DNA from 2 places in the Oribacterium sp. P9 genome. Region 2 is predicted to be linked to the other one. Evidence: predicted binding sites of a transcription regulator. Region 2 holds the regulator's gene; the other holds the start of a gene.
What was found. Region 2 encodes Rex, which represses fermentation and respiration genes when NADH is low (regulators of the CRP and FNR family bind a similar motif). Its sites were predicted from a motif close to ATTGTTAANTANTTAACAAT; they were not measured.
Positions count from the first base shown of each region.

Region 1: the regulator Rex is predicted to act here: its motif matches at 5,520-5,539, upstream of ACK8P7_RS04855 (4Fe-4S dicluster domain-containing protein).

Region 1 is NZ_JBKEIS010000005.1:27,761-36,552, forward strand. Features, by position in the region: gene ACK8P7_RS04835 (ABC transporter ATP-binding protein) at 1-363, opposite strand, end outside; gene ACK8P7_RS04840 (GntR family transcriptional regulator) at 360-848, opposite strand; gene ACK8P7_RS04845 (GGDEF domain-containing protein) at 1,098-2,195, opposite strand; gene ACK8P7_RS04850 (histidine phosphatase family protein) at 3,024-3,686, shown strand; gene ACK8P7_RS04855 (4Fe-4S dicluster domain-containing protein) at 3,933-5,435, opposite strand; gene ACK8P7_RS04860 (chromate transporter) at 5,977-6,582, shown strand; gene ACK8P7_RS04865 (chromate transporter) at 6,579-7,121, shown strand; gene ACK8P7_RS04870 (branched-chain amino acid transporter permease) at 7,238-7,567, opposite strand; gene ACK8P7_RS04875 (ATP-binding protein) at 8,091-8,792, shown strand, end outside.
Region 2 is NZ_JBKEIS010000018.1:565-9,356, reverse strand. Features, by position in the region: gene gmk (guanylate kinase) at 1-293, opposite strand, end outside; gene ACK8P7_RS09395 (YicC/YloC family endoribonuclease) at 305-1,186, opposite strand; gene ACK8P7_RS09390 (NFACT family protein) at 1,355-3,130, shown strand; gene ACK8P7_RS09385 (YebC/PmpR family DNA-binding transcriptional regulator) at 3,159-3,908, opposite strand; gene ACK8P7_RS09380 (NAD(P)H-hydrate dehydratase) at 4,048-5,010, opposite strand; gene acpS (holo-ACP synthase) at 4,952-5,368, opposite strand; gene ACK8P7_RS09370 (redox-sensing transcriptional repressor Rex) at 5,370-6,026, opposite strand; gene ACK8P7_RS09365 (M20 family metallopeptidase) at 6,254-7,441, shown strand; gene ACK8P7_RS09360 (adenylosuccinate synthase) at 7,594-8,792, opposite strand, start outside.

The DNA.
Region 1 (8,792 bases), on a different contig from region 2:
GCGTCCGTCGAGCTCGAAGCTCTTCAGGAGCCTGCCGAAGCGGTCCGTATCAAAATTCGGGTAGATCCCCTGGTAAAATGTCTTCATATCGTCCGCTGTACCGTTTCCGAGAAAATATGGCTCATCCGGGATATAGAAGCATCTCGCCTTCACCCGTATATCCTCGAAAACCGCCTCCCCATCGAGGGTGATCGTGCCTTCATCCGGCTTCAGGATCCCTGCCGCCATCCGGAGGAAGGTGCTCTTCCCGGCACCGTTCGTGCCGATCAGACCGAACACAGTGCCATCCTGAATCTCCGCATGGATATGATCCACTGCGGTCACGCCCTGAAAGCGCTTGGTCAGATTGTCCGCCTTTATCATCTTCTGCCTCCTGTTTCTGTTTCGTATTCCGAGCCTGCGCCAGATTCTGTTTCTGTGCCTGCGCCCTGGCCCGCACCAGATCCTGTTTCTGTACCTGTGCCCTGGCCTGCGCCTGTGCCCGGATTCAGTTCGTAATTCTGCGCCACCTGCGCCTGAAATGCCTCCATCGTGATGCCGGCGTTCCGTGCGTCCTCAACCAGCAGTGCGAGCTCCCGCCAGATTTCGACCTGCTTCTTCGCTCGAATCTGGTGATTTTCCGCCACGAAGCTGCCGCGTCCCTTCACCGAGTAGATATAGCCCTGTCGCTCGAGCTCCGCATACGCCCGCTGGATCGTATTCGGATTGATCGACAGCTCCGTCGCGAGGCTTCGGACGGACGGCAGCTGGCTGTCCTGCGCGAGCACGCCCCGGACCATCAGATCCGACAGCTTTTCCACGATCTGCTCATAGAGAGGACGTCGATCCTTGTAATCGATGAGAATCATATCCGCTATCCCCTTTCCAGTACGTTTCCTGAATCTGTGAATCAAATGCATCAGATCCGGCAGAAGCGTAGCCAGGTGATTCATTTAATTCGTGTGATTTGAGTGAATTAAGTGTATTAATTGTATTAGTACAGCTGAAGTATAAAAAGAAAGCAGCCGATTGTCAATCAGCTGCTTTCTTACGATTTTATGAACATGTTCCGGCGCAGGTCGGAGATCGGGTTTTGCGGACGCCGGCGGCCTGCTGCTTTACGTGAAGTGTTTCTCCGCCTTATGTTCCTTCTTATTCTGGTACATCTTCTGGTCGGCGCGGGCCTTCGTATCGCGGATGCTCTCATACGCATCGAGGAGGGCACTTCCGTACGAAACATTCGGCAGAATCGAGGTCTTCACACGCTGCTTCGTCAGGTTCCAGTAGAACTTCTCCCGGCAGAAGACCTCCTTCTCCGGATTCCAGAGCAGCACGCAGAACTCGTCACCACCGATGCGGTAGCAGTTGCCATAGCGGCCGTAGGCCTTCTTCAGACACTGCGCGATTTCACGGAGACAGCGGTCACCCGCGAGATGCCCGTAGGTATCATTGATATGCTTGAAATCGTCGAGGTCGAGTACGATCAGCATCCGGTCCTCTTCGTGCAGATTCAGCGTCCGGTTCAGATAGTTCTTCTGGCTGAGCAGTCCTGTCAGACCATCGAGCTGGTTCCACATCTCGTTGCAGTAGAGGTAGTACAGGATCGACAGTATGGTCACGCAGAGCCAGGTCACGTGGATCCCCGGCAGCCGGATCTGCACGAGCGTTCCCAGCGCGAGAAACAGCGCCAGCGCATAGATGAGCTCCCGGCCACGGTTCTGGAAAAAGCGCGCCATCTCAAGGAGATGGTACATCAGGAAGACGATACCGGCGTAATACATCAGCATGTAGACCGGGAAGCCGCCCAGTCGCGAGTATTGGTTGGCCGCGTCCACCGTAAACACCAGTCCGCCCGTGAAGAGCGAGACGGTCATGATCAGAAAGTACACGATTTCCAGCGCGGTCGCCACCTTCAGACTCTCACTGATCTGTCCGCTCTGATCGATCGTGTAGACCATGACGAGCGGCACCGCGGGTGTCAGGCTGAAGCCCAGGTAGTTTGAGATGATGTTGATGGGCCGCATCCAGCGTGGCCCTCCGTCTACCAGCACCGTAATCAGCTCCAGGATCGAGATCAATGCAATCAGCAGAAAGGTGTACAGGAAGCCGCGGGTCTGCTTCGGATTTAAGGTATCATTCAGGCTCACCAGCACACACATAAATGCGAGCGCAAATAAATTGATCGCGGTAAGCACGAGAAAATACATGTCCGTCATCGCGATCCCCCTTTCATTTCTATAATGTCATTTACTCATTATATAGGAAGAGCCGGGCGGGAAACAATCCGGAAAAGGGCAAAAAACGGCGAAACGCAGGTGAAATTCCGGCAAATCATGCGGTTCCAGATGAAAGCCCGGAGGGGCGACAACAGAAGCACAGTACTTCGAAGCCGGTAAAATCTAAGCCAGGGACCCTAAGCGGCACTAAGCCCTCTGCAAGTGTGTCATATTTCGCACCCGAAATATAGCCGCCGTCTTTAACAGACGATTGACTCAGATGGTCTGAAATCGTCACATACGTTTTACCTTTATTTGTTCTCGATGCCGTCGTTGATGTGTGAACATAATAACTACCATCTGCCCGGCTCACAATGATCGGTACCGTTTTACCTGCGCCAGGGACACCGATCCAGTTCTCAGTATTGGGCTCGCTTTTATACGGGAAAACGGGCACTGGCGTCATCTTAAGAATTTCGTAAGGGGGTCTGACCCCATAAACTACGCTCGCGTGCCCTTGCTTTTCCAGCCATTAACAAGCCCTAATCGTATAAAAACGTCACGATGTCACTGCTGTCTTTAGCGGAATTTTCCATGTTATCTTTTCTAACTACTCTAATATTTATTTATACCATGTTTCCGTAAATGTTGTAAACGTTTAAAGATGCCAGTTTTTCAGTTTACATGCCATTGTACAGAAATAAATACAATTCATTCGCTTCAGCGATCTGATGACTACTTATTTCCGTCGAAATATGATATACTTCAGTCCATGCGAATCATGCACCAGAACATATAGACAGCGAGGAAACGATGATGGAAATATATATGATCAGACATGGAGAAACGATGTGGAATCAGCAGCATCGTCTGCAGGGACGGAAGGATATTCCGTTAAATGATGTGGGACTCGCCGGCGCGCGCATCGCGGCGGAGGCACTGAAGGATGTGCATTTCGATCGAGTATTCTCGAGTCCGCTCGTGCGTGCGAAGAAGACGGCCGAGATCATCCTGAAGAATCACCCTGATCTCAGCATTGAACCACTCGACGATCTCCAGGAGATCGCGTTCGGTACCGGAGAGGGCATCGAGATGCGCGATGATGTGCCGCATACCGAGGCGGAGAAAGAGATTCTCGATCATCTGAAGCGCTGGTTCGCGTACCCGGATACCGTGGCACCACTGCCGGGCGGCGAGTCAATCCGCGAGGTGAAGGACCGTATCGAGCACTTCCTCGATACGTATATCTACCCGAACGAGGGCAAATATGAGCGCGTGATGGTGACCTGCCACGGCGGTATCCTCCGCGGCGTCGAGAGCATCGTCCGGAACCTGAGCGACGCGGATTACTGGGACGGCGGCATCGTCCCGAACTGCGGTGCGATGGTCCTCGAGCTGAAGGACGGAAAACTCGCCATCGAGAAGGTCATCGACCTCATCAACCAGACGGAAACCGTCGTCGGCCTCGGCACACATCGTCCGCGGCACTAAGTTAAATTCTTAAATACTGCCGAAGGGCGACTGTCAGAAGCCATACGCAGAGGCCGTGAATAAATCAAAATTGGCCCCTTAGAACCAGTTGGAGTAATTTTCCTTAGCACCCTTCGCAACACTGAGTTTTCATAAAGAAAACTCAGTCGTTTGCGGAGGGCCTACTGGTTCTTAGGGGCCAATTTTTGATTTTTCCGACCTCGGAGTACTGCGCTTCTGACAGTCGCCCTTCGGTTTATTTAGAAATTATTTCGTCTCGCTGTGTGGCGGAGCCATATGTCCACGCATCATGGAGAACTTATCCATCGGATACTTCTCGAGGTTATCGAGGATCTTACGATCATCGGCCTGGTTCAGAAGATCCTGACGGGACTTCCGAAGCTCCATCTCCGTCTTGTGCTTACTTGGGCCACCGACGCAACCGCCCTCGCAGACCATACCCTCGATGAAATCCTCCGGGAGCTTGCCGAGCTTGAGAAGTGTCAGCGCAACGTTGCACTCCTTGCCACCGGCTGCTGCACGAAGCTTGATACCGGTCGTATCCTCGTTCCGCTCACGCATCACCTCCATAACCGCGTTTGCAACGCCGCCGGATGTTGCGAAGCTCTTGCCCCAGATGGACGACTCCTGATACGGATCAACCACCGGCTTCATCTCCACATTCTTCGAGGCCATCATCGTGGTCATCTCGCCAAATGTGAGAACGTAGTCTGCATTGCCCTCGATCCCCATCTCATGGGACTCGGACTTCTTCGCGATGCACGGTCCGATAAATACAGTCGTGCAGCCCGGGTGGGTCGCCTTCAGGTATCTGGAAATCGCGCACATCGGGGAAACGGTCTCCGACATGTTCTCCTTAAACTGCTCCGGGAAATGCATACGCAGCATGTTGATGAATGCCGGACAGCAGGAGGTCGTCATCTTCTTACCTTCCTTACGTGCCTCGGACCACTCCTCTGCCTCGTACGCTGCGGTCATATCGCCGCCGAGACCGACCTCGACCATGTCGGTGAAGCCGACTTCCTTCAGTGCCTCACGGATGGAGCCCATGGTGATGTCCTTACCGAACTGACCCTCGATCGCCGGTGCACACATCGCGAAGACTTCCTTGCCGGCCTTGATGTCACGGATGACATCGAGCACATCGATCTTCGATGCGATCGCGCCGAACGGACAGCTGTGGATACACTGACCACAGCGGATGCACTTCTTATCGTCGATCTTACAGATGCCGTTCTCGTCGTAGCTGATGGCATTGACCGGACACGGCTTACGGCACGGACGCTCCAGATGCGCGATGGCACCATATGGACACGCGTTCGCACACATACCACACTCCTTACACTTGTTCGGATCGATGTGCGCTCTCGACTCGGTCATGGTGATCGCACCGAAGCGGCAGCTGTTCTGGCACGCCTTACCAAGGCAGAGACGGCAGTTATCGGTTACAGAATAAGTGGATAGCGGACACTCCTCGCAGGCCGGATCGATGACCTGTACGACGTTCGGATTCTTCTCCGTCGTGTATGGATTTGCATCCATGTTCTCAGAAAGACGGATTCTCCATCTCAGAATCTCACGCTCCTTGTAGACACAGCAGCGCCATGTTGCGTGAGGTCCCGGTGAAATCGACATAATCAGCTGATTCTCTGCATCTGGTGTGATCTCGTCATGCTCCCAGAGCTCGCGTGCGAGCCCCTCCATGACAGCATGCTTGATGGAAACCGCACCCCTATCATTTGTAACCATATATTTTCCTCCTGAAAAAAATATACATAAAATCGCCCAGTTATAAAAAGTATAACATGCGATGAAAAACTTGAACATTGTTAATTTGACACAGAATTAACAAGTCGTTTTACATTATATATAGAAGTTTCGAAAATGCGTGTTTTTTCGTAGAAACATGAACTTTGAATAATACGAAAAAATAATATACATTTTGGCAGCACCCTTCGCTCCCGGAGGATGCTCACTATATTATTATGAGCATTTCAGAAAATTTCATATACCCGTGCGCCCGTTTCCTATGGATTTCCGAGACTTTTATATATTATTTTTCACGAAAGGCCATTTTTCATAGATATGGTCTATTATTTTCGAAGCAGGCTCGCTAAAACCCTATATGATTTTTTGAAATCTATGCAATATAATATATTTCGTTTGGTCCTATACTATGGATCGTTGAAATATAACGAATCCCTGCTTATACTACCAGCAGAGGCCCCTTTTCCAGTCTCTGTCACGGTTCATCCTGAAATCACCCAGAGAATAAACGAGGTATCCTGACGTGAGTGAATCAATAAATAAATCTACCGATATAGCTCCAGGCTCCGGCGCGCGTCTCCGGAAGCTCTTCTTCGAGACCCTGTATCTCAGCGCCTTCACCTTCGGGGGCGGCTATGTCATCGTGTCGCTGCTGAAAAAGAAGTTCGTCGACGACCTGCACTGGATCAGCGAGGACGAAATGCTGGATCTCGTCGCGATCGCACAGTCCGCACCGGGCCCGATCGCGGTCAATGGCGCGATCGTCGTAGGCTACAAGATCTGCGGCTTCCCCGGCATCCTGCTCTCGGTGCTCGGCGCCGTCATCCCACCCTTCCTGATGCTGAGCGTCATCTCCCTCTTCTACTCCGCCTTCCGCTCGAATTTCATGATCCACCACATGCTGTCCGGCATGCGCTGCGGCGTCAGCGCGGTCATCATGTCCGTCACCTGGGACATGGCGAGCGGCGTACTGGTCGATAAAAAGTGGTCATCCCTCGTCATCATGCTCGCCGCCTTCGTCGCGAACTACATCCTCGGCATCTCCACGATCTGGATCATCCTCGCGGTCATCGCCCTCGGCGTCGCCGTAACACTCTGGCGAAATAAAGGTGAGGAGGTGCAGTCATGATCTATCTCCAGCTTTTCCTCGCCTTTCTCCGCATCGGTGCCTTCAGCTTCGGCGGTGGTTATGCCGCGATGCCACTGATCCAGGAGGAGGTCGTGAACCACTATCACTGGATCAGCATGGCGGACTTCACCGATCTCGTCACGATTTCCCAGATGACGCCCGGCCCGATCGCAATCAACGCCGCGACCTTCATCGGTCTCCAGATGGCGGGCCCGCTCGGTGCCGTCGCGGCGACCCTCGGGGATGTTCTACCGAGCTGCGTCGTCGTCACGATCATCGCCATCATCTACACAAAGTACAGGAAACTGAGCCTCCTGCAGGGCGTCCTGAAAACGCTCCGCCCGGCGGTCGTCGCCCTCATCTTCACCGCAGGGCTCCTGATCCTCCTGCCGGCCATCGGCCTGCCGAGCACCCTTGACGTCCGCATGTGCGCCTGGTTTCTGATCGCCCTCGTGATGCTCCGGAAGCTTCACTGGGACCCGATCCTCGTCATGGTTCTCACCGGCGTGATGGAGCTCAGCGCGCAGCTCCTGATGTAAGATCGGCCATGCTGGCACCCGATCCCGTAGCTGCTGTGTCTGCACAACCATGCGCCGGCAGCCGACGATCACCGCGGACAGCGATGAAGCGGCGACAGCGACATTGGCATCCGATATTAGATCAGGTGCACCAGCACCATATAGAACACGGTTCCCACGCTGATCGAGAGGACCGTGTTCTTTTTTATGAGGTGAAGACCCGCGACCATCAGAACCGCAGCGATCAGCTCGAGGTTCTCCTTCAGGCTGCCGGTCGGGATCGATTTCAAACAGTAGACGACCAGCACCGCCATGATGACGAAGGGCAGGGTCGCGCCGAGTGTACGAATCGTCGGCGAAATCGCGCGGCGTCCGAACATCACAAACGGCAGTGCCCGGAGGAGCTGCGTGATGAGCCCCGGGATGAAAATCATAAGAAAAATCTGCGTCGTACTAAGCTGGATCATCGATGGCCTCCTTTGCTTTCTGGACGAGCGGCATCATGATGCGATGTCCTGTCCGCAGGTGCCGGAGGCACCTCTTACTAGACTATCATGGACGCAGGGCGGATTCTATTACGGAAAAGCTCTCACCTGCTATAGGCGCAGGTAATATCAGTGCAGCAAAAAAGCTTTGCTGCGGTCGATAGTTTTTACTTTTCAACCGAAAAAACTTTGCTGTGACCGATAGTTTTTACTCCACAGGCGGAAAAACTTTGCTGTGGCCGATAGTTTTTCATGATAATCAGCAAACACTACGTTATTACTATCATTTTTTATTGGCTATAAGAAAGAATTTGTAAATCCGGCTGATTTTTTACAACATTGTATAAAACCAAACTTAAAATACCAGTTATTTAATATTCGTGTTATTTAGTGTAATTTTTTAATATTTTTTCATGTGCTATTACACGAACTTTTTCTGTTTTTTTACACTATTTAGCGCGAGCATCTGCTATACTGGATGTATCACAGCGAAGGAGGACCGATCATGTATAGAAAAATCTTTGACTTTCTGGAATTCTGGAAAGAAAGCAGCCATCGCAAACCTCTGATTTTACAGGGGGCGAGGCAGGTCGGGAAAACCTATTCTATTCTCGAGTTCGGACGTACACACTATGAGAATGTGGCCTACTTTAACTTTGAGACAAACCCGAAGCTGAGCGAGACCTTCGATGAAGACATCAGCCCGGATTATCTGATTCCTATCCTCTCCCGTATCGCTGATCAGACCATCGTAAAAGAAAAAACGCTGATCGTATTTGATGAGGTGCAGCTCTGTGAAAGAGCATTGACCTCTCTCAAGTATTTCTGCGAGAGCGCGCCGGATTATCACATCATCGTCGCCGGCAGTCTGCTCGGAGTCGCAGTGAACCGCTCGAAATTCTCTTTTCCTGTCGGAAAGGTCGATATGAAAACGCTCTATCCTATGGATATGGAAGAATTCATGCTGGCGCTCGGTGAAAAGGAACTGGTGGAGAGAATCCGGCAGAGCTTCCAGACCGATACCCCGCTGCCGTCTGCATTACACGAAGCAGCCATGCAGTTCTATCGTCAGTATCTGGTCGTCGGCGGCATGCCAGAGTGTGTGATGCAGTTCGTGAACACGAAAAATTATATTCTGGTCCGGCATACACAGGATACCATCCTTGCCAGCTATCTGAATGATATGAGCAAGTATAATACCCTGAAT
Region 2 (8,792 bases):
AGTACATCCTTTCCGGCCTCGAGGTTCTCCTCGACATACTTCTTCGGTGTGCCGTAGTAGTGCTCGACGTACTGCGCGTACTCCACGAGCGCATCCTGTGCGATCATCTCCTCGAACTCCTCCTTCGTCCTGAAGAAGTACTCGCGTCCATCGACCTCGCCCTCGCGCGGCTGGCGCGTCGTCGCTGAGATCGACAGTGCATACTGATCATAACGGGAAACAAGCTGCTTCATCAGCGTTCCCTTACCGGCTCCTGAAAAGCCGGAAATCACAACTAAAACTCCCTTTTCCATGTATACCTTCCTTACTCAAGATTCTGAATCTGCTCACGGATCTTCTCGATCAGGGTCTTCAGCCCGATCGCATCCTCCGATACGATCAGGTCGTTTGCCTTACTGAGCGTCGTGTTCGCCTCACGGTTCATCTCCTGTGCGACGAAATCAAGCTCACGACCGACGAGGCCGTCGTTCTGGAGCTTCGTCCGCATATTCTTGATATGGCTGTGCAGGCGTACCCGCTCCTCATCGGTGCAGATCTTATCCGAGTAGATCGTCACCTCCTGCACGATGCGGGCTTCGTCGATGCCGGTACCCTCGAGGAGCTCCGATACCTTCGCACGAAGACGCGCCTCATAGGCGGCTGTGATCTCCGGCGAACGCGCATCGATACGGTTCACGATGGCTTCCATCTCGGCGAGTTTTCCGAGGAGATCCTTCTGGAGGTTCTCGCCCTCCATCACACGGGTCTCGGAGAAACGCTCGAGTGCACCGGTGAGTGACGGCTTCAGGCTCTCCCAGAGCGCGTCATCATCCTCAGATTCCTCAGAGAGCACGAGCACATCCGGCAGCGACGCCAGATTGGTGACTTTAACATTGTCCTCGACTCCCAGCGCGTTCACCAGTGTACGCATGGACTCCAGGTACTCCTTCGCGAGCGGCAGATCGAGCCGGAGGGCCTTTCCCTTCTCTGAAAAGCTCTCGTAGGTGATGAAGAGATCGACCTTGCCACGGGAGATGTACTCCTTCACAGTGTTTCGGATATTGGCCTCGAGTGCATTAAACTTCTTCGGCATCTTGATGCTGAGATCCAGGAAACGGGAATTGACCGACTTCACTTCCACGGACAGGCGGTACTGGTCGTTCGAGACCTCGGCGCGTCCGAATCCGGTCATGCTTTTTAATTTCATAGATTACCTCGATGTGCACAGCCTGCCCGAGGGCGGCTTGCGTTTTTTAGTCATATGTAATAAATTATAGTCTACTATAATTTAGAAGTAAAGTTTTAACAGTTCAGGTCGTGGGGTCCCCTGTCTGAACTGTCACGTAAGGTTTTTGATATAGAAAGGCGATGTGCTATGGCATATGATGGACTGGTCGTTTCGGCGACCGTAAAGGAGTTTCGCGAGCGTCTGATCGGCGGCAGGATTGCGAAGATCACACAGCCGGAGAAGGATGAGATCCAGCTGACCGTGCGAAATCAGAAGGATAATGTGAAGGTACAGATCTCGGTCAATCCGTCCCTTCCGCTCTGCACCCTCACGGAGGATGCGAAGCCGGCGCCGATCAACGCGCCGACCTTCTGTATGGCCCTCCGGAAGCACATCGGAAACGGTGCGATCCTCGACGTGCGACAGCCGGACCAGGCGCTGCACGAGGACGGTCTCGAGCGTGTCATCCTCTTCACCATCGAGCATCTCGATGAGATGGGCGACCTCGGAAAGCGCTACCTCGCGGTCGAGCTGATGGGCAAGTACTCGAACATCATCCTGCTCCGCGATGACCACAGCATCATCGATTCCGTGAAGCGCATCTCCGCTTCCCAGTCCTCCGTGCGGGAGGTGCTGCCGAATCGTCCGTACTTCATCCCGGATGCGGGTGGAAAGAAGAATCCGCTGACACTCGATGAAGCCGCTTTCTGTGCGCTGCTCGCGCAGCAGCCGGAGCCGGTCTTCAAGGCGCTCTTCCATCACATCACGGGTCTCAGTCCACTGACGGCCTCCGAGCTCTGTCACCGCGCCGGTGTCGATCCCGACCTCTCCGCGAACTGCCAGCCGGCAGAAGCATTGGCCGCACTGTACGGAAGCTTCCATCATATTATAGAAGAAGTTGCGATCGAGCGGCAGCCGGATCCGGTCATCGTCTACCAGGATGAGGTGCCGACGGACTTCTCCGCCTTCGATCTCACGCTGTATGAGGCGGACGCCGCCTTCGAGGTCGAGCACTTCGACTCGATGAGTGAGGTCATCCGCCGCTTCTACAGTGAGAAGGATAGGAGCTCCCGTATCCGTCAGCGTTCGACGGATCTCCGGAAGGTGCTGACGACGCTGATGGAGCGTGCCGGGAAGAAGCTGATGATTCAGGAGAAGCAGCTCCGGGATACCGAGGGCATGGATAAGTACCGCGTATACGGTGAGCTGCTGCACACCTACGGCTACTCGCTGCAGGGTGGGGAGGATCAGCTGGTCTGCGAGAACTACTATACAAACAGTGAGATCACGATTCCACTGCAGAAGGATCTCTCTGCGGCGGAGAATGCGAAGCGCTACCTCGAGAAGTACCAGAAGCAGAAGCGTACGAAGGAGAACGTGACGGTGCAGCTCGAGGAGACGCGGAAGGAGGTCGAGCACCTCGAGTCGATCCGCACGGCGCTTGACATCGCGGAGTCCGAGGAGGATCTGCAGGATATCCGTCGGGAGATGATCGATTTCGGTTTCCTGCATAAGACGCCGGGAAAGGGAAAGAACCGGCTGCAGCGGAAGTCGAAGCCGTACCACTGGGTGACGAGCGACGGCTATGAGCTGTTCATCGGAAAGAATAATTATCAGAACGAGGACGTGAGCTTCCGACTCGGGGATGGCGGGGATCTCTGGTTCCACGCGAAGGGCGTGACGGGTTCGCATGTCATCGTGAAGACGGGCGGGCAGCCGATGGAGGAGGTGCCGGACCGGGTCTTCATCGAGGCGGCGGAGCTCGCGGCGTACTTCTCTTCGCATCGTGAGGATCCGAAGGTCGAGGTCGATTATACGATTCGGAAGAATCTTCGGAAGGTGCCGAATCAGGCACCGGGCTTCGTCATCTATCATACGAACTGGTCGGTGACGGTGGAGCCGAAGAACCTACTCAATGCATAAAAAAAAGACCGCTTACGCGGTCTTTTTTTTACTCCTCATTCTCTTCTTCCCAGTTGGTGTATACAGTCTGAACGTCCTCGGATGCGTCGAGCAGGTCGAGGGTTCTGCGAAGTCCCTTTACGACCTCTGGATCGGTAACCGATACGTAGTTCTGCGGGATCATCACGACGTCCGCTTCTGCCATCGGGATGCCCTGCTTCTCGATGTTCTCGCGAACCGTCTCGAAGTCCGCCGGATCCGTGATGATCACGTAGGAATCCTCTTCGTCGGTGATGTCCTCGGCACCAGCCTCGATGGCCATATCCATCAGTGTGTCGAAGTCCTTACCCATATCGTCCATCGCCTCACGGTCGAGGATGATCTGGCCCTTCTCGTCAAACATGAAGGAAACGGCACCCTGCGTTGCGAGTGAGCCGTGGCCCTTCGTAAATGCGGAACGTACATCCGCTGCAGCACGGTTCTTGTTATCCGTCAGAACCTTGACGATGATGGCTACACCATTCGGGCCGTAGCCCTCGTACTGAAGCTCCTCGAAGTTATCCGCATCCATGGATCCGGCTGCCTTCTTGATACCGCTGTTGATGGTGTCGTTCGGCATGTTGTTTGCCTTTGCCTTCGCGATGACAGCAGCGAGCTTGGAGTTGTTAGCTGGGTCAGGTCCACCGGCCTTTACAGCCAGTGCGAGCTCATGGCCGATCATGGTGAAAATTTTGCCCTTTGCGGCATCATTCTTTTCCTTCTTAGCACGGATGTTTGAAAACTTGGAATGTCCTGACATAATACTCTCCTCAATTACATATATAAAATTGATCGATGTTTAAATCAAACTCTAGTACTATAACGTAAAAACGGCGTAGAATCAAGCTTTTCTGACATGTTTGCATCTTAGAACGGCGGGCGGGTCGCAGGAATCATCTTCACGCATGCATCACGATTCCGAGCATGTCCGCCGTTTCCCTGGCGAGTACGCCGTGGGTTCCGTGGATATTTGCGGCCTGTCGTCCGGCTTCTGCATGGAGCAGGACGCCGGTGACGGCTGCGTCGAAGGCCATCCTGCGCCAGCGCGTACGCTGTTCTTCTGGCGGGACTTCGTTCAGTGCGTCGATTCGGTCGGCGCGCAGGACGGCATAGACGCCGGCGATGGCACCGGACAGGACGTCGCCGGAGCCGCCTTTACTGAGGGCCGGGCTCGCCTCCAGGTTCTGGAAGGCGTGTCCGTCGGCATCCAGGACGATGGTTTCCGAGCCCTTCATCACGGTTATGGTGCCATGTGCCGCGGCCAATGCTTCCGCCGCGTGGGCCGGGCACTGAAGGATCTCCTGTAGCGAAACCGCAGAGAGGCGCGCCATCTCCATCGGGTGTGGCGTGACGACCACCGGGATCTGCCGTGCGATCTGGTCGACGAGCTGCATGAGCTCCGGACGGACGCTCAGGATATTGAGGCCGTCTGCGTCGATCAGCAGAAGCGGGAATTTCCCAAGCCATTTCGACGGCGTTGCATCACACTGCGCTGCGATGGCCTGCAGCAGCTCGCGAACGAGCGTCACGCTCAGCGCCTCGGTGCCGAGACCTGGCCCCAGCACGAGGATGTCCGCCCAGGAGACATTGGCCTCGGACAGGACCCGGAAATTACTGTCCGAATCGTAGCCGGTGAAGATCGCCTCCGGAAGCAGGGACTGCACGATGAGGCGGTTCGACGCAGGGGTCAGGATGCGCACGAGGCCGGCGCCGCTGCGATAGGCGGCGAGACCGGCGAGGTAAGCGGCACCACACATGCCCTCCGAGCCGGCGGCCACGAGGATCTTTCCGTAGGTTCCCTTATTACTGTCGCTCCGGCGTGCCGGAATCTTCCTGAGATAGGTCGTCTTGTCTGTGTCCATCTGTGCCCTCCAGTATGGCAAATGCGATGACGAGCTCCTTCGTGTCGGAGATCGAGACCTGAATCGAGCGTCCGCCCAGCTCGTCATACAGTGTGCGGGCAGCGCCGTGAAGCACGACATAGGGTTTCCCGAGTTCATCCCGGAGCACCTCGACGTCGATCGGGCGGAAGCCGCGGAAGCCGGTGCCGAAGCACTTCGCGACCGCCTCCTTACATGCAAAATCACCGGCAAGCATGGAATCTCTTCCAGATGCCTGCCGGCGCTCATGCTCCGTAAAAATACGAGTCTCCGTGCCTGTTCGCCGGGTACTTTCGATACGGCTGATTTCCAGGATGTCGGTGCCGATACCGATCACCATCTTATGCCTCGTCCTCCGCTTCTTTCCGTCCGTAGGCTTCACCCATACGGTAGCTGAGACGCATCAGCGACTCGGAGAGATGCACGTTCTCGATGACGACATCATCCGGAACCTCGAGATCGACGTGCGCGAAGTTCCAGATACCAACGACGCCGTCGGCGATCAGCTGCTCGACTACCTTCACGGCCGGTGTCTTCGGGATGCAGACCGCTGCCATCTTGACATTGGATGCCTTCACGACCTCATCGATCTTCTCCATCGGAAGCACCTCGACATCGCCTACCCGGGTACCGATAACCGTCGGGTCCTGATCGAAGATAGCTCTTACGATGAAGCCGCGCTTTCGGAAATTTGTATAGTTCGCCAGTGCCTGTCCTAAGTGACCGGCTCCGACGATGATCATCTCATGCTCCTCATCGATGTTCAGGATCTTCGCGATCTCATCATGCAGATTTCGGATGTTGTAGCCGTAGCCCTGCTGACCGAAGCCGCCGAAGTTATTGAGGTCCTGACGGATCTGCGACGCCGTGAGCTTCATCCGCTTACTTAATTCGTTCGACGAAATGCGCTCGATCCCCTGATCCATGAGATCCTCGAGATATCGATAATATCTAGGAAGTCTCTGGATAACCGCCTGTGATATTTCTTTCTTTGCCATGTTAATGCGCTCTCCTGTGATATGATTTTGTAGATATTGCATACAAAATCATAGATTTCGTTCTAAATTATACAATCCTGTGAAATAGATGTCAAAGGCAAGTTGTAGAATTCTTAACAAATATATTGTTAAATAAGTATAAATAATAATCTTTTGTTTTCTATATTTTACAAGCACTTCCGCTGCCCTGTATAATGGGCTCATCAAAAAACGGAGGTGCTTTTAATTTGAAGGAAAGATTATTTCAAACGATCGATGGCGTTCGGGAAGAGCTGATCGCGATGGCCGACGATATCTTCGATCACCCGGAAACCGGCATGGAGGAGTTTCATGCCCTTGACGTTCTGACACAGTGGCTTATGCGCGAAGGCTTCGAGGTCGAAACCGGCATTGCGGGTGTCCCGACCGCATTTAAGGCAGTCTATCACCACGGGAACGGCGGCCCGAACATCGGACTGCTCTGTGAGTATGACGCGCTTCCAGGCCTCGGACACGCCTGCGGTCATCATCTGCAGGGTCCATCCATCCTCGCTGCGGCGAAGGCATTAAAAGAAGCAGACCTGGACCAGGCCTATACCATCACGGTCTACGGAACCCCTGCCGAGGAAAGCATCAGCGGCAAGATCCAGATGATCCGGAACGGCTGCGATTTCACCGATCTCGACGTGGCCTTCATGATGCACGGCGGTCCGAATACGCAGGTGGATGTGAAGTCTCTCGCGAACTCGAAGTATAAGGTAATCTACCACGGCACCAGTGCGCACGCTGCGCTCCGCCCGGAAAAGGGTCGCAGTGCGCTGGATGGCCTCATCCTCGCCTTCCAGGGCGTTGAGTTTTTACGTGAGCACGTCGCATCCGACGTGAAGATCCATTATACAGTCACCAACTGCGGCGGCACACCGGCCAATGTCGTGCCGGCCTATGCGGAGGCGAGCTTCTACGTGCGTTCCTATAACCGCGCTTACCTCGACAACGTCTGCACACGCTTCGAAAAGATTCTCCAGGGCGCGGCGATGATGACCGAAACCGAGGTGGAAATCATCCGCGAGAAGGAAGTCGATAATAAGATTCCGGTCATCCGACTGAACGATCTCGTGATGAAGCAGGCCGAAGAGATCGGCGCACCGCGGATCGCCCCGCCGAGAGCGCAGACCGGTTCGACGGATTTCGGCAATGTCATGCGCCGTGTACCTGGTACCTGTGCCCGCATCGCCTTCGTTCCGGAGGGTTCGACCGCGCACTCCCAGGCATATCTCGACGCCGGTAAAACCGAGGAAGCACACAAGGCAATCTTCTACGGTGCGAAGATCCTGGCCGGTGCCGCGTATGAGCTCATCACCGAGCCGGCACTGCTCGCAGACATAAAGGAAGAATTCAGAACGACGCTTGAAAAGGAAAATCAGGCCGCTAAGTAATTTCGGGTTCGGCCCGGATATCTCCCACTCCGATCCCTGATCTTCGGGTCGGAGTATAACACATCGTACCCCTTCATCTATACCCATAAAAACGAGGCGCCCATTGCAGTGATGCAATGGGCGCCTCGTTTATACTAGTATTTGTCACGCGATCAGATCTTCGGGGTTCTCTTCAGAATCTCGTGTCTCTCCGGACCATTGGAAACCATGGTGATCGGGGTCTCGATGTGCTTCTCGATGAAGTCGATGTAGTTCTTACAGTTCTCCGGAAGCTCGTCATAGTTCTTGATGCCGCGGATGTCGCAGTTCCAGCCCGGCAGGGTCTCATAGACCGGCTTTGCCTTGTTAAGGAGCGGTGTAACCGGGAAGTCGGTGGTTACCTTACCATCGATCTCATAGCCTACGCAGACCTTGATCTCCTTCAGGTAGCCGAGTACATCGAGGACGGTCAGTGCGACCTCGGTCGCGCTCTGAAGCTGGCAACCATACTTCGAAGCGACGGCATCATACCAGCCGACTCTTCTCGGACGTCCAGTGGTTGCACCGAACTCACCCTTATCGCCACCTCTTCTACGAAGCTCATCTGCCTCCTCACCGAAGAGCTCGGAAACGAAATCACCGGCACCGACTGCGGAGGAATATGCCTTCGTTACAGCGACGATATCCTTGATCTCATATGGAGGGATACCGGCACCGACGGCACCATAGGCTGCGAGTGTGGAGCTGGAGGTTACCATCGGATAGATACCGTGATCCGGATCCTTCATGGTACCGAGCTGACCCTCGAGCAGGACGGTCTTACCTTCCTTCAGTGCCTCACGCAGGAACTTCGAGGTATCGGTCACATACGGTGCGATCATATCTCTCTGACGATGCATCTCCTCGAGGAGCTCGTCGTAGTTGATCTCCGGTGCATGATAAAGCTCACGCAGGATCGCATTCTTGATTTCGATGACCTTGTGCAGACGATCCTGAAGGACCTCCTCATCGAAGAGCTCGCTTACCTGAAGACCGATCTTCGCATACTTGTCAGAGAAGAACGGTGCGATGCCGGACTTCGTGGAGCCATAGCTCTTACCGGCGAGTCTCGCCTCCTCGAGTGTATCGAACAGAACGTGATATGGCATCATAACCTGTGCACGGTTGGATACCAGGATCTTCGGGGTCGGAACGCCGGCGTCGACGATGGACTTCAGCTCTGCACAGAACCTCTCGATATCGAGTGCCACACCATTTCCGAGTACGGATGTGGTGTGATTATAGAATATGCCGCTCGGCATAAGGTGGAGTGAGAAACGACCATAATTGTTGATGATGGTATGGCCGGCATTTGCGCCACCCTGGAAACGTA